One region of the Enterococcus gallinarum genome, then DNA from elsewhere that is predicted to be linked to it. Evidence: predicted binding sites of a transcription regulator. Region 1 holds the regulator's gene; the other holds the start of a gene.
What was found. Region 1 encodes HrcA, which represses chaperone genes, less so after heat shock. Its sites were predicted from a motif close to TTAGCACTCNNNNNNNNNGAGTGCTAA; they were not measured.

Region 1 (8,448 bases):
ATTTGTGCTTACCTAGCGCTGATCCAAGAGGGATTTCTACTAAATTTGTTTTTGATTGCTGTTTTGCTCGTGTTGTTTGCTTGGCTTTATCTACGTTGGCAAGAAGTCGATCAAATAATTGCTGAATTTGAACAAGAAAATAGCGAACCGATCATTTATCAAATCGTAGAATTTGAAGATTATTATGCTGCCAAAAATAAAAACGGGCAGCAAGTGCGAATCAAGAAAAACGGCAATCGGAATTTTCCGTCTGCTAATAAAACGTACACGTTGATGGCAGGATTCAAAAAAGCATTTTTCCCTAAACAACCTCTTTTTATCTTTTACTATGATATGTTGGAGAATACTTATGATGAAGCCTATCGCATTAGAAGAAATGGACAAACTACTTTTAGCAAATGGTCCCGTTACTTTAGTTTCCGCTCGTTTCGTGCCTCCATTGGAAATGGCTTCCGCTTTATTTTAGGTAACCTGTTTTTCTTGTTTTTGATCTATCGATTGATTCGTTATCTGATTTCGCTCTTGCGGATGTTTATTCAATGATAGGAAAACGTATAGCCTGAAGAGCTTTTTTTCTCACTATAGCATGCGAAGGTCAGACCTAGTTAAATAAGTCGTTGTTATCAAAAAAATTACTGTGAGCAGTAGTTAACCCAAAACATGAGTCTTTTAAGGAGTGGAGAAATCCACTCCTTTTTTTATGGAGGACAGAAAAAGACGGTTAACAACCTTGTTTAGAGAGAGTTTATAAGTTGATCCATCAACTGTCAGTTGAACAAAAGACACTTGAGAAATAGTTTTTGCGATATTCTTTAGGAGAAATGATCGCAAATTGCTTGAATACTTGGATAAAGTGGCTTTGATTCGAAAAATGAAGCAATGCAGCTATTTCTTTATAGCTATAATCAGTAAACAATAACAAATGCTTTGCTTCCGCTACTTTCTGCTGATTGATATAGGTGTGGATCGTTTGGCCTACATGTTTTTTGAATTCTGTGCTCAGATGGGTGGGGTGTTTTTCAGTAAATTCAGCCAAATTGTTTAATGTAATTTTATCGTAAATATGCGTATCAATGTAATTGATGAGACTTCTGATCAAAAAACTTTTCTGGGTAGGAAATGCATGAATCAACCTCATGAAATGATAAGTACTTTCCTGAATATGGGTCAAACATTCCTGAACGTCATAAATATTTTGTAGTTTTTGGAGTAGTGTATCGGATAACCCATAGGCTTGACTCACCGGAACGCCTTCATTGATACTGACCCGAGTTAGAATGGTAATCAATCCTGAATACTTGTATTTCAAACTTTCTAGCTTGTTGTTTGCTAGTTCGACGCTGTAGGTGCTGCTCATTTTATGGAATAGCCAAAGAATTTTTTCGGGTTGATTTCGGCGTACAGCCTCTACGTAACGTTTCTCAAATTCAAACGAGTCCAAATAAGGATCCTCTAACCGTCGTTGATAAAGATTTTCTTCTAATAGGGTGGACGTATTGGAATTTGCTTGTTTCTCTGGAACGCTCCAACGAAACTTGTTGGCATCAGGGATGGCTCCTTTTAGGATCGTGTAAAACAATTCAACGAAAGCGACAAAAGATTCTCGACTTTCTTTCGAGTAATGGACCCCAGCAATGTAATCATATCCTTGAAAAGGAAATGATCTTTTGTTAGTACCTAATATCCCGCAAGGTCCAATCAGCACATTGCCAATTGAAGAATCTGGTAGATCACAAGTAAAGCTGCTGAAAAAAAAGTCATCTCCTTCAAAAAACGTCACCACATCCAATTCAGTCGATTGGCTGGTAAGGAAAAAATGTTCCGCCACTTGTTTATCAGTTATGAAGGAATTACGAGGAATCACCACTTGCTGTTTTTCATCGAAGATAAATAAAGGAATCAAATATTTATCGTAGAGTTTTTTCACAATTGATTCTAGTGCTGCTCGATTCATCAAAAACCTCATTTCTGTTTTTTTAGTATGAATTCTCTTTTTTTAGTATACCTTATTTTAGAAGATTCCTATAATAGAATTACGACTAAAAACGCTTGCAACTACCTGAGAGGGATAGTCGATCAAAACGTGACTATCTGTCTGAGAAGAAAAAGGAGGACAATGATGAAACAACGACAGCATTCTCAAAAATTGATACTAGGAGGAGAAGTCCATAACTCCACTGCTTCATCTATCGCTTACATGGAGGAAAAAGTATGGGACAAGATTGACAAAGTTGCGATCAATACCCTTTTGATACCTATTTATTGGGAGCTGATCGAACCACAGCCTAATCAGTTTGATTTTTCATTAATTGATTCCCATTTGGAAAATGCCGCTGAGAAGAAAATCGATGTGATTTTTTTGTGGTTTGGCCTTTGGAAGAATGGCTTATCCACGTATGTTCCTGAATGGATCAAAACGGATCCCAAATATTTTCGCATAGAGGATAGCGACGGAAACAAGATGAATAGTTATAGTCCGCTATGTCAAGATGTGATAGCACAGGCTCATTCAGCCTTTGCCGCCATCTGCGACTACTTGGGAAGCCATCCTTTGCGGGCCTTTATCAGAATGGTGCAGATTGAAAACGAGATTGGTAGTCTTGGCACTAGTCGTGATCATTCGTCAGCAGCAGAAAAAGTCTATCAGATGGCGTTGCCGCAAGAAATCAGAAACCTCTATCCCGGAGCTAAACAATGGTCAGAAGTCCCCTTTTGGGATGAAGTGTTTATGGCATATCATTATGCCGCAGCAATCCAAGACTATGCAAAGATTGCAAGAAAACGTTTAGCGTTGCCGTTATTTACGAATGTATGGCTCAAAAAGCCAGACAGGCGGCCGGGAGAATATCCTAGTGGTGGCGCTGTATCCACCACTTGGCAAGTTTGGAAAGTTATTGCCTCTCAGTTGGATTTTATTGCCCCAGATATTTACGAAGAAGAAATCAAACCGATCATCGCGGAATACGGAAATGATCAGCCATTGTTAATTCCGGAAACCCGAATTGACAAAAGATATATTTCGAATCTATTTTATGCTTTTGGTCAAGGAGCAATCGGCTATTCACCTTTTGGTATCGAAGATCTTCTAACGGATGATACTAGTCAGGATTACCGCTTTTTATCCCAGTTAGGATTAGCGAAAGACGCCTTTGATTCTTCCGATACACTGCCTCATTTAAACCAAGGATATCGAATCATCACCGCCCTTGAGCCACTGTTGCAAGATCAGGAAGCTCAAATCTTCTCATTTAAAAAAAGAAGGGGCTCAGAACCAAATTGTGTATGAAAATGGACAGGATCGCTGGGCAGTCAAATTATTTTCTCGAGACAAAATGATCAATTCCGCAGGTCTGATCATTAAACACAAAGAATATTACTATCTCACCGGTGCTAATTTCGCATTGGATCTGCAAGCGCAGCAGGGTTCTAATCCTTTAGGTATCCTTTCTTTAGAAGAGGGGGTTCTACAAGATGGGCAATGGCGGACAAATCGTCGCCTGAATGGGGATGAAGCCTATTTCCCATTTATCGGTGAAGATTTTAAAATTTTGCGCATGCGATTGTATTCTTATTAACGGATAGCAGTGAGATCTGCTTCTAACTACTTTTAATGCAGAGGCGTTTCGAGATAATCTTACTTATGATAGAATGGGGAGCGGATATACCTCGGATCAGGTTCATTTGCTGCGAGCCGTATTTGTGCAGTTGAACGTTGATTTGATCTCTGAAAGGAATAAAAATATGCAAACCATGAATAAGATTCCAATCAATACACTTCCCACCAGTACTTCTGCCTATATTCACATCCCATTCTGTGAACATATTTGCTATTACTGTGACTTTAATAAAGTTTTTTTAGAAGGGCAACCGGTTGATGAATACATCGAGTGTTTGCTGAAAGAAATCGCTCTAACGGTGAGAAAACAACCAATCACTACTTGTGAGACGATTTATATTGGCGGCGGAACGCCGACTTCCCTTTCGGCTGCGCAGCTAGACCGTCTGATTACGGGCATACATGAATTACTGCCCACGCAAACGACCAAAGAATTTACGGTAGAGGCCAATCCTGGGGATTTAACGGAAGATAAATTGCTAGTTTTGAAAAATCTGGGCATTGATCGGTTGTCGATGGGGGTGCAGACTTTTGATAACCGCTTGTTAAAGAAAATCGGCCGCAAGCACACGGCAGAGGATGTCTATCAAACGATTCGGTTGTTAGATAAACATGATTTTCAAAATATTACGATCGATCTGATTTATGCTTTACCTGGACAAACGATGGAAAGTTTTCGAGATACGCTAACACGAGCGATTGATTTGGGTTTGCCTCACTATGCTATGTATTCACTGATTTTAGAGAACAAAACGATGTTCATGAATTGGGTTAGGCAAGGGAAAATGGAGTTGCCTTCTCAGGAATCTGAGACACAAATGTTTGAAGAAGCCATCACTGCAATGGCTAAAGCTGGCTTATCGCAATATGAGATCAGTAATTTTGCCCGGCCAGGATATGAGTCTAAGCACAATCTTGTTTATTGGAATAATGAACATTATTACGGATTTGGCGCAGGAGCGAGTGGTTATATCGGACAGACGAGATACAAAAACTTTGGACCGATCCAGCACTATCTGCGTCCATTGAGGGAAGATCAACTGCCGATCCATGAAACAGAATCGTTAACGACCAGCAATCAAATGGAAGAAGAAATGTTTCTTGGATTACGGAAGAAACAAGGTGTATCGAAAACAGCCTTTTCAAATAAATTTGCCTGTTCTTTTGATTCGATCTATGGCAATGTCGTTGAAGAACTTTCTAAAAATGGCTGGTTAGTCTCAGAAGGAGACCGCGTTTATTTAACAAAGTCTGGGATGTTTATCGGCAATGATGTATTTGAAAAATTTTTATTAAGTTAAGAATAACCAAGAAGATCGAGCTGTTTTCGATCTTCTTTTTTTGGAGTTAATTGACAATGAAGTGGATTAGCACTCTCTCTATAAGAGTGCTAAAAATCTGTGTCAAATTCTTGACATTCGTAGGAAATATGGTATATTAATAATCGTGTTAGCACTTAATGTGAAAGAGTGCTAACGGAGGAGTGGATAAGATGTTGACACAACGACAACAAACTATTTTACACCTCATCATCCAAAATTATACGGATACTGGTCAGCCTACGGGCTCCAAACGATTGATGGAGGATGGGGTTGAAGCAAGTTCGGCTACCATCCGCAATGAGATGAAGGCCTTAGAAGAAGCGGGTCTCTTATTGAAGACACATTCCTCTTCTGGACGTGTTCCTTCAATGGCCGGCTACCGCTATTACGTTGATCACTTATTAAGACCATCAAAAGTCAATCAAAATGAGATCAAAGCAATTCGCCATTCCTTGGGGAAAGAATTTCATGAAATCAATGAAATCATTCAGCAATCTGCTACGATCCTATCCAACCTTACGAGCTATACCGCATTATCGTTAGGACCGGATGTCAAAGAACGGAAATTAACTGGCTTTCGGATCGTACCTTTGAATGCCCGACAAATTATTGCTATCATTGTTACGGATAAAGGCAATGTTGAAAATCAGATTTTTTCATTACCTTCATCGATGGATAGCAGCGACTTAGAAAAGATGGTTCGGATTATCAATGAAAAATTAGTGGGTGAACCGCTCATGACGGTCTATCATCGATTGCGAACAGAGATTCCGATGATTTTGCACAAGTATTTTCAAACAACAGAAGGAATCATTGATTTATTCGATGATATGTTGAGTCATCTCTTTGAAGAGAAAATTTACGTCGGCGGACGGATGAATCTATTAGATTTTGAACCAAGTCAAGATGTTCGTCAGTTTAAGTCGATGTACTCTTTCATGAAAAATGCAGAAGAACTCACACAATTATTGGCACCGAGAGACTCCACGATTCAGATCCGCATTGGTCAGGAACTAGGGAATGAATTACTCCAAAATATGAGTTTGATTCAAGCAAGCTATGACATTGAAGGTCATGGCCAAGGGACGATTGCTTTATTAGGTCCTTCTAGTATGCCTTATTCGCGAATGTTTGGACTGATGGATGCCTTTCGTCGAGAATTAGCAATGACATTGGCTGATTACTATCGCACACTAGATGCAAACAGTGAATGATCAAATAAGTGAATTATAGAAGGGATGGTAGCAAGTGTCAGAAAAAGAAGAACAGGTAGAAAAAGATCTTGAGACAACTGAAGAGCCTCTGACAGAACCGTCAGAAGAAGAAATCGATGCAGCTGGTCTATCAGAAGCAGAAGTAGAAAAAAGCGAGATCGACAGTTTAAAAGAAAAAAACAATGAACTAGAAGACCAATTTCTGCGCGCACGGGCCGAAATCGCTAATATTACAGCAAGAAACCGTAATGAACGTGAATTGTTGCAAAAATACCGTTCGCAAGATTTGGGCAAAAAATTATTGCCAGCGATCGATAATTTGGAACGCGCTATGGCAGCAAATGTGGAAGAAGACCAAGCGGCTAACTTGAAAAAAGGTGTCGAAATGGTGTTGGAAAGTTTGCGTCAAGCGTTGAAAGAAGAAGGAATCGAAGAAATTCCTGCTGAAGGAGAAACTTTCGATCCCAATCTTCATCAAGCGGTACAGACCGTACCTGCGACAGAAGATGTGCCTGCGGATACGATCGTCACAGTATTGCAAAAGGGCTATAAGCTGCATGATCGTGTCTTGCGTGCAAGTATGGTTATCGTAGCACAATAAATAAAAGAACGATGAATGAAAAGGAGCGTATTACTTATGAGTAAAATTATCGGTATTGACTTAGGTACAACTAATTCAGCTGTTGCTGTCCTAGAAGGCGGCGAAGCAAAAATCATCACCAATCCAGAAGGAAATCGTACAACACCATCTGTTGTTTCATTTAAAAACGGCGAGATCCAAGTAGGGGAAGTTGCTAAACGTCAAGCAGTTACGAACCCTAACACGATTTCATCAATCAAACGTCATATGGGTGAAGCTGGCTATAAAGTAGAAGTTGAAGGGAAATCATACACTCCTCAAGAAATCTCTGCAATGGTCCTACAATATATCAAAGGATTTGCTGAAGATTATCTAGGAGAAAAAGTAGACAAAGCAGTTATCACTGTTCCTGCTTACTTCAATGATGCACAACGTCAAGCAACAAAAGATGCTGGTAAAATTGCCGGATTAGAAGTAGAACGAATCGTCAACGAACCAACAGCAGCAGCTTTAGCTTATGGATTAGACAAAACAGACAAAGACGAAAAAATCTTAGTCTTCGACCTTGGTGGGGGTACATTTGACGTATCGATCCTTGAATTAGGGGATGGCGTATTCGATGTGTTGTCTACTGCTGGGGACAACAATCTAGGTGGAGATGACTTTGATAACAAGATTATCGATCACATGGTTGCAGAATTCAAAAAAGAAAATGGCATTGATTTAGGTAAAGACAAAATGGCATTGCAACGTCTGAAAGATGCTGCTGAAAAAGCGAAAAAAGACCTTTCAGGTGTGACAAGTACACAAATCAGCTTGCCATTTATTACAGCTGGCGATGCTGGTCCATTGCACTTAGAAATGACATTGACACGGGCAAAATTTGATGAATTAACCGCTGATTTAGTCGAACGGACAAAAGTTCCTGTACGTCAAGCGCTAAAAGATGCTGGTCTTTCACAATCTGAAATCGATGAAGTGATCTTAGTCGGTGGATCAACTCGGATTCCTGCAGTCGTCGAAGCAGTTCGCAAAGAAACCAATAAAGAACCAAACAAATCAGTGAACCCAGATGAAGTAGTAGCAATGGGTGCTGCGATTCAAGGTGGCGTGATCACTGGTGATGTGAAAGATGTCGTTTTACTTGATGTCACACCATTATCATTGGGTATCGAAACAATGGGCGGCGTCTTTACGAAGTTGATCGATCGCAATACGACGATCCCAACAAGCAAATCACAAGTCTTCTCAACAGCTGCAGACAATCAACCTGCTGTAGACATCCATGTCCTACAAGGCGAACGTCCAATGGCTGCTGACAACAAGACATTAGGAAGATTCCAATTAACGGAAATTCCACCAGCACCTCGAGGAATTCCACAAATCGAAGTAACATTTGATATTGATAAAAATGGTATCGTAAATGTATCTGCAAAAGATTTAGGAACTCAAAAAGAACAAAAAATCACGATCAAATCTTCTTCAGGTCTAACCGATGAAGAAATTGAACGGATGGTTAAAGATGCGGAAGCAAATGCGGAAGCAGACAAACAACGTAAAGAAGAAGTTGATTTGCGTAATGATGTCGACGCATTACTATTCACTGTTGACAAAACATTGAAAGAGCTTGAAGGCAAGGTAGATGCCGATGAAGTGAAGAAAGCGGAAGAAGCTCGTGATGAGTTGAAAGCTGCTGTCGATGCAAACAATATCGAA
Region 2 (8,448 bases), 1.0 Mb from region 1:
TTCACGCAGAAGGTAAGGAATACCACCAATATGATCTTCATGACCATGAGTGATGACTAACCCTTTGACTTTCGTGATGTTTTGGACAATGTAGCTATAATCGGAAATCACATAGTCGATCCCAAGCAGTTCATCTTCCGGAAATTTGATCCCGGCATCAATCAAGATGATCTCGTCTTGGAATTGAACCCCATAACAGTTTTTTCCGATCTCGCCCAGTCCGCCGACGCCGAATACGCCAGTTTCATTATTTTTTAGAGAAACTTTCATTATTAAAACTCCGCTAATTTGAAATCAGCGTTCTCTTTTTCATACGCAAGATGTTTTTCATCAAGTTCTTGAATAAACTCGATGTTATATGGGGTGTTTTGTTCGACTGTACGGCGTGCAGCAACCGCGCTTTCTGCGTCAATGTACAGGGAATGGGTTTGTTCTCTTTTTGGGTTGCGGTCTTTTGTTTCTTGATAGTAAACTTTGTAAATCATACAAATTCTCCTTTATCTGCTAATGCAGTAGTTTATCGTTTTGTTCGATTCGGTGCATCACAAAATCAAGGCCCTAGATAAGTGACCTGAAAAGTGGGGGTCGTCAGTGGACCGCTACATGCTTTTTCCAGACAATCGTTGTGAGAAAAAAGAGAAAGCCTCGTCTTTGCTTTCCAAATGTTGTCATAAAAAATTCACCGGTTTTTGTAAATCGTTCCATTACAAGTAGTATTAGTTTATCATAGAAAAGTAAATAAGTATAGAAACTAGTTGGTTTGAAAGGGCTTCCCTTGGTCATCCTTAAAAAAATACTTTAAAATATCTCCTTTTTTTCTTCGGGAAGTGGGTTACTTGAAATTGGGACTATGATATAGTAAAAGTAATGTGTAAAAAAAGGAGGGGCTTTTTTGAAATTAATGTGGCATTACACAATGCGCAATAAAAAACTGTTGGTTTTTAATTTCATCTGTGTGTTTGGATTTATTTTGATTGAACTAGGATTACCCACATTGCTAGCTCGAATGATCGATGTCGGTATTCGAAATGGTGACCGAGAGTATATCTGGAAGATGGGAATGGCAATGATTGCTATTACTTTGACAGGGATCGCAATGAATATTATGTTAGGGTACTTTACCTCAAGAATCACAACGAATATCGTAGCAGATGTTCGAGATGATCTTTTTGAAAAGGTGCAAGGTTATTCACATACGGAATATGAAAAAATCGGTGTTTCATCCTTGATTACTCGGGTGACCAATGATGCATACCAAATCATGTTGTTCTTGCAGAATATTCTGCGGATCGGATTGATGACGCCGATGATGTTTGCGGTCAGTTTGTATATGGTCATGCGGACAAGTACAAAATTAGGGATGTATGTGTTAGGGGCACTGCCGATCTTGTTGATTGCTGTGATAGCCATCGCAAAGATTTCCGAGCCGTTGTCTAACAAGCAGCAAGCCAATTTGGATAAGATCAATGGTATTTTGCGGGAAAACTTGTCTGGTTTACGGGTCATCCGTGCGTTCGTAAATGAGAAATTTGAAGAGAAACGCTTTAGCAAAGTCAATCAAGCGTATGCATCCAGCTCTCGCAGCTTGTTCCGTTTGATGGCGACAGCACAGCCGGGCTTTTTCTTCTTATTCAATATCGTGATGGTACTGATCATTTGGTCAGGAAGTATTCAAATCGAAAATGGGCAACTGCAAGTCGGTGACTTGATTGCTTTTATCGAATACATCTTCCATGCTCTATTCTCATTCATGTTGTTTGCGACTGTCTTTACGATGTATCCACGTGCAGCGGTCTCAGCCCGACGGATTCAGGAGGCATTGGATATGACTTCAGAAATCGTGGAAGCCGAACAGCCAGTGACAGAAGGCAAGACCAAAGGATATGTGGAATTTAAGAATGTGACATTTGCCTATCCGGGACATGCTGAGAGTCCTGTGATCCGCAATGTTAGTTTTACTGCTTCTCCTGGTGAAACAGTTGCTTTCATCGGCAGTACTGGAAGCGGGAAATCAACATTGATCCAATTGATCCCTCGTTTTTATGATGTCACAAAAGGACAGGTTTTGATTGATGGGATCGATGTTCGCGAGTACAGCTTGTCCGCTTTGAGAAATAAGATCGGATTTATTCCCCAAAAAGCGTTGCTGTTCACTGGAACGATCGCAGAAAATCTGCGCTATGGGAAAGAAGATGCGACACAAGCGGACTTAGAACGTGCGGTTGAGATCGCACAAGCAGCTGATTTTATTGCTAAAACACCGGATGGCTTTGATGCACGTCTAGCAGAAGGAGGCACGAACTTTTCTGGTGGTCAGAAACAACGGCTGGCGATCGCTCGTGCGGTGATCCGTCGTCCCGAGATCTATATTTTTGATGATAGTTTTTCTGCACTGGATTATCAAACCGATGCCAAATTACGGGCGCGTTTGAAAAAAGAAACGACCGAATCAACTGTTTTGATCGTGGCGCAACGTGTGGGGACGATCATGCACGCGGATAAAATCATTGTGTTGAATGAAGGCGATGTAGTTGGTATCGGCACCCACAAAGAACTGTTGGAAAACTGCTCGGTTTATTACGACATTGCAGCATCACAATTATCAGAGGAGGAGTTGGCACAATGAAAGCATTCTCTTCTTTAAAACGTTTAGGGCGCTACATCAAACCCTACAAAGTCTCCTTTATTTTAGTCTTACTTTTTACTGTCGCAACAGTTGGCTTTAACGCGGCATTGCCGTATGTGTCCGGATTGCCTACAACAGAGATCAGTCGGAATATTGCAGCGGGAGAGCCGCTGAATTTTGATTACATCATCGTTTGTTTGATCTGGATCACCGTTGTCGGTGTAGGGTATTGTTTCTCACAATTAATGTCAGGGCTTTTGATCACAAATGTCGTTCAATCTGCGATGCGTGATTTACGTCAAGACATTGAAGAAAAGATCAACCGCTTGCCTGTTTCATATTTTGACAAAAATCAGCAAGGAAATATCTTGTCACGGGTAACGAACGATGTGGATGCAGTCAGTGGTGCGATGCAGCAAGCCTTGATCGGGATCGTCAATGCCTTTCTAGGAATCATCATGGCGGTAGCAATGATGTTTTATATCAATTCGTTTATGGCGTTGATCGCATTGATCATGATTCCAACGTCATTGATCATTTCAAGAACGATCGTCAAGAAATCGCAAAAAGACTTCCAAGGCATGCAAAATGCATTAGGAGACTTGAACGGTTATGTTCAGGAAAATATGACTGGTTTCAGTGTATTGAAAGTCTATGGACGAGAAAAACAAACACTTGACGGCTTTAAAAAAGTCAATCACCAACTGCGCTATTACGGCTTCCGTTCGGCCTTCGTCTCGGGATTGATGATGCCGTTAGTTCAAATGACTGCCTACTTTACGTATATTGCTATGGCAGTTATGGGAAGTTTCTATGTAATTGGCGGTGTGATCGTGGTAGGGCAACTGCAAGCCTTTATCCAATACATTTGGCAAGTGAGTCAGCCAATGGGGAATATTACCCAGCTTTCCTCTGTCTTACAAAGTGCTTCGGCAGCTGCAAAACGGGTTTTTGAGATTTTGGATGAACCGGAAGAACCAGTCAACCAAACAGATATTCCATTGCCAGCGGAATTTCATGGGGATGTTCAATTTGAACATGTCGGTTTTGCCTATGATCCGAAGAAACCGCTGATCAAAGATTTGAACTTTGAAGTGAAAGCTGGTCAGACGGTAGCGATCGTCGGACCAACTGGAGCCGGAAAGACCACATTGATCAATTTGTTGATGCGTTTCTACGATGTCAACGAAGGGGCGATCAAGATTGATGGTATTGATACGAAGAAAATGGCCCGCAGCGATGTCCGTTCGTTATTCGGCATGGTTCTGCAAGATGCTTGGTTGTATGAAGGAACGATCGGAGACAATATTCGTTTTGGTAAGTTAGATGCGACCGATTATGAAGTGGTCGATGCAGCTAAAACAGCCAATGTGGATCATTTCATCCGGACGATGCCGGACGGTTATGAGATGTTTATCAATTCCGAGGGGGATAATATCTCGCTTGGTCAAAAACAACTCTTGACGATTGCTCGAGCAGTCATTTCTAATCCGAAAATCTTGATCTTAGATGAAGCAACGAGCTCTGTGGACACACGGCTCGAAGCGTTGATCCAAAAAGCGATGGACAAAGTGATGGAAGGACGAACCAGTTTCGTCATTGCTCACCGGTTGTCTACGATTCGGGAAGCCGATTTGATCTTAGTCATGGATCAAGGAGCAATCATAGAAAAAGGCAATCATGAAACACTACTGGCAGCTGGCGGATTTTACAGTCAGCTTTATCAGAGTCAGTTTTCAGAAGAAGCAGAATAGGTCAAAAGAGTGTGGTGTCAGCCGCACTCTTTTTTTGTATGAAGTGTGAAGATATCCGCATATAGTCGCTGTTCTCTTACGGACTGATTCATGGTTTTCATAGTTATTCATGGTATCATGGGTACAGGAATAGAGTAGTATAGTAGTAAAGTATAGTAGTAAAGTATAGTAGTAAAGTGTAGTAGTAAAGTGTAGTGGAGAAAGAAAAATCCTAAAGGAGTTTAACAATGGATCGGAAAAAAGAGACAAATAGCCAAAAACGAAATCAACTAAACGCAGAAACTGCTAGTACGCAAAACTTTATCGCGCCAAATGCGACTGTCGTCGGAGATGTCACCATCGGCAGTGAGGCGACTGTCTGGTTCCAAGCAGTTTTGCGGGGAGATGCAAATTATATTCGAGTAGGTGAGCGGACCAATATTCAAGATGGGACGATCATTCATGTGGATCATGATGCACCCACTATCATTGCAGAAGATGTGACTGTCGGTCATCAGTGCATGCTTCATGGCTGTAAGATTGAAAAAGGGGCCTTAATCGGCATGAGTTCCATTGTTTTGAACCATGCAGTTATCGGTGAAAACAGTTTGATTGGTGCCGGTTCTTTAGTTACTCAAGGAACGATCATTCCGCCCAATGTGCTGGCTTTTGGACGTCCTGCTAAAGTGATTCGTCCGTTGACAGAGGAAGAAATTGCCAAAAACAAAGCCAATATCGCCCATTATGTTTCCTTGGGAAAAGACTACTTGCAAGGGAAATATGTTTATTAATGGCAAGCGAAGTCAATCGGATCTCGTTTAATGTCGCAAAAAAAACCAGCGTGCTTCAGCACAGCTGGTTTTTTGATGGATGAATTATTTTAAGCTGTTTGATTCCATGATCTCGTCGATCAAGCCGTAATCTTTTGCTTCTTGAGCAGTCATGAAGTTATCACGGTCTGTGTCTTTTTCGATGACTTCGATTGGTTGACCTGTTCGCTCAGACAAGATTTTGTTTAGGCGTTCGCGAGTTTGCAAAATGTGACGAGCTGCGATTTCGATCTCTGTTGCTTGTCCTTGTGCGCCACCTAATGGTTGGTGGATCATGATCTCAGCATTTGGCAAAGCAAAGCGTTTGCCTTTTTCACCAGCTGTCAATAAGAATGAACCCATTGAGGCAGCCATCCCCATAACGATCGTTTGCACGTCTGCTTTGATGAAGTTCATGGTATCAAAGATTGCTAGTCCGGCTGTTACGCTTCCGCCTGGTGAGTTGATGTACAAGTAGATATCTTTTTCAGAATCTTGTGCATCCAAGAATAAAAGTTGGGCGATGATCGAATTGGCTAAATCATCTGTTACTTGACCACTTAACATAATGATGCGGTCTTTTAATAGACGAGAATAGATATCATAGGCTCTTTCGCCACGAGATGATTGTTCAATGACTGTAGGAATTAAATTCATTTTTTAGTCCTCCTAAAAATCGATATAGATATAGTTTAGCACAAAGTTTTTGCAATATCTAAAAGTAAGTATACCCATTAGGTCAATAAAGGTCAAATAAAAAGTTCGTTATCTTTTTTGCCTCTCTTTTAAATTATGATACAATAAAAAGAAAGTAAGCATGAAAGGGTCAGAAGAAAATGGCAGTAGCGATTGCAGGTTTTATCGGCGTATTAGTAGGCGCCTTATTAGTAACGATCATCTTCAATCTCAGAATTCGTTACGATGAACAAAAAGAAAAACGGCGACGGCTGTTGGAGCATAAAGTCAAAGAAATCGAGACACTTCTCCAATTGAACCGGAAAATCAGCGAAATTTTACAAAAACGGGTGATCCTGATGGACGAATATGTCAGTTTCGATGCTTTCGATGACTGTTATATAACGATCGATGATTTTGCTTATTTACAGTCTTTTGCTGCACAGAATAACTTTTATTTGCCGAATTATTTTTTAGAAGAATTTTTCAAGAAAATCGGTACCCGCAGAGTGATCCTTTCACCAGAAGAAACGGTGAAGATCGGCGGTTATACGTATAAAGGCGGTCGTGTCATCATGGAGAATTTCTTGGATACACTGACTGAAATGGTCAATGAGCGCAAAACGCAAATGAAAAATTTGACCAATGAACCATTAACTTATTTTTCTAAACCATTATAGTCGAGTCAATCGAGAATGGGGCTATAACATTGAGTCTGTGACAGAAGTTGCAACGAGATGATCCGAAGGACGTGAACGGAATTGCGCTCTCCATCGTGTATTTGATGAAGACCTGCTGCAGAGTAGGAGCAATTTCATGATTGTTGGGAGGATCATTTTGTGGAAAAACTTCTGTCATAGCCTCTTTTTTTGTTGATTCTCTGATATATACAAATCCTAGCGATGCCTTTAGAAAATGAGGATGGCACAAGGAGTAGGAGTTTGGTTCTATGGGGTTCCGTGGTAAAATAGAAAAAGATTGGAGTGAAACAAATGGTACAAATCGTTGCCCATCGTGGCAGTAGTGGAGACCGTCCAGAGAACACGTTACCAGCCTTTGCAGAAGCAGTTCGGGTCAAAGCCGATATCATTGAACTAGATGTTCATCTATCAAAGGATGGTCACCTGATCGTAATGCATGATGAAACAGTCGATCGCACCACGAACGGCAAAGGCCGAATTTGTGATAAAACGCTGACAGAACTAAAAGAATTGAATGCCGGCAGCTGGTTCTCAGAAGATTATGCCGCCACAAAAGTGCCGACGTTGAAGGAAGTCCTCGATCTTTTAGCAGCAAAGAATTATCGTGGTATTTTAACGATTGAATTGAAAACAGACCATTACGAGTATCAAGGGATCGAAAAGAAAGTATCTGAATTGTTAGCCAGTCAAAGCTGGCCCTTTACTCATTGGTATTGTTCATTCAATGTTGACACATTGGATCGATTGTATGCGATTGAACCGCAAGCAACCTTTGACTTTATTATGGGAAAATCGGAGGCGAAACCTCCGTTAGCATTGTCGCGCCCTTACATTGAAGGGATTCATCCTGCCTATGAGTGGGTCAAGAAACATGAGGAACAGATCGCGGATTATCCGATTGCCATTCGTCCTTGGACAGTCGATACAGAAGCGGAAATTCGTCACTGTCTTACAGTAGGGGTCACGGGAATTATTACCAATTTTCCTGAGCGAGTCCGGGAAGTCCAAAGGAAGGTTCAGGAGGAAGCTCATTGATGGAAAAAGTGATTGTGGTAGTCGGACCGACTGCGGTTGGAAAAACGGCCTTAAGCATCGAACTGGCGAAAAAGTATCAGGGAGAAGTGATCAGCGGCGACTCCATGCAGATCTATCGTGGCTTAGATATTGGGACAGCCAAGGTAACAGCTGCAGAAATGCAAGGAATCCCTCATCATCTGATCGATATTCGCGACAGCCATGAATCCTATTCTGTGGCAGAATTTCAAAAAGAAGCCCGCGAGTTGATCACGGCCATCCATCAACGAGGCCATCTGCCTATCGTAGCAGGGGGAACCGGATTGTACATCCAAGCTTTGCTCTATGACTATCAATTAGGAGCCGCTGAGGAAAGTGATCCTTCCGTTCGGCAGCGCTACCAGCAAGAAGCAGCAAGAATTGGCAAAGAAGCGCTATGGCAAAAGTTGCAGGCATTAGATCCTTTAGCCGCAGCAAAGATCCATTACAACAATGAACGTAAAGTGATCCGCGCGTTGGAAGTCTTGGAAACAACGGGAATAAGCATTGCAGCCCCGACTACTGCACCGGAAGCGGTATACGATTATTTTATGATTGGGCTTTCCACAGACCGACAGTTGTTGTATCAGCGTATTGACCAGCGAGTCGATCAAATGGTGGCAGCAGGTTTGGTTGCGGAAGCACAACAGGTGCTGATCCATCCTGAGACCCAAGCAGCAAAAGGAATCGGGTACAAAGAATTTGCCCCTTATTTTGCCGGTACATGTTCATTAGAAGAAACGGTCGCACAAATCAAACAACAGTCTCGCAGGTACGCCAAACGGCAACTGACTTGGTTCAAGAATCGTCTCGCTCCTAGATGGGTCGATCTTGTCCAGCATCCTGAGGAC

Region 2: a site for HrcA is predicted at 5,861-5,887, ahead of clpP (ATP-dependent Clp endopeptidase proteolytic subunit ClpP). Genes of this name have one in related genera too.

The regions. Positions count from the first base shown of each region.
Region 1 is NZ_CP050816.1:2,388,838-2,397,285, reverse strand. Features, by position in the region: gene HED61_RS11845 (hypothetical protein) at 1-543, shown strand, start outside; gene HED61_RS11840 (AraC family transcriptional regulator) at 761-1,954, opposite strand; gene HED61_RS11835 (beta-galactosidase) at 2,120-3,286, shown strand; gene HED61_RS11830 (DUF5597 domain-containing protein) at 3,279-3,575, shown strand; gene hemW (radical SAM family heme chaperone HemW) at 3,751-4,917, shown strand; gene hrcA (heat-inducible transcriptional repressor HrcA) at 5,109-6,152, shown strand; gene grpE (nucleotide exchange factor GrpE) at 6,187-6,753, shown strand; gene dnaK (molecular chaperone DnaK) at 6,790-8,448, shown strand, end outside.
Region 2 is NZ_CP050816.1:3,412,753-3,421,200, reverse strand. Features, by position in the region: gene rnjA (ribonuclease J1) at 1-270, opposite strand, end outside; gene HED61_RS16520 (DNA-directed RNA polymerase subunit epsilon) at 273-485, opposite strand; gene HED61_RS16515 (ABC transporter ATP-binding protein) at 893-2,626, shown strand; gene HED61_RS16510 (ABC transporter ATP-binding protein) at 2,623-4,380, shown strand; gene HED61_RS16505 (gamma carbonic anhydrase family protein) at 4,608-5,150, shown strand; gene clpP (ATP-dependent Clp endopeptidase proteolytic subunit ClpP) at 5,235-5,825, opposite strand; gene HED61_RS16495 (hypothetical protein) at 6,005-6,523, shown strand; gene HED61_RS16490 (glycerophosphodiester phosphodiesterase) at 6,836-7,579, shown strand; gene miaA (tRNA (adenosine(37)-N6)-dimethylallyltransferase MiaA) at 7,579-8,448, shown strand, end outside.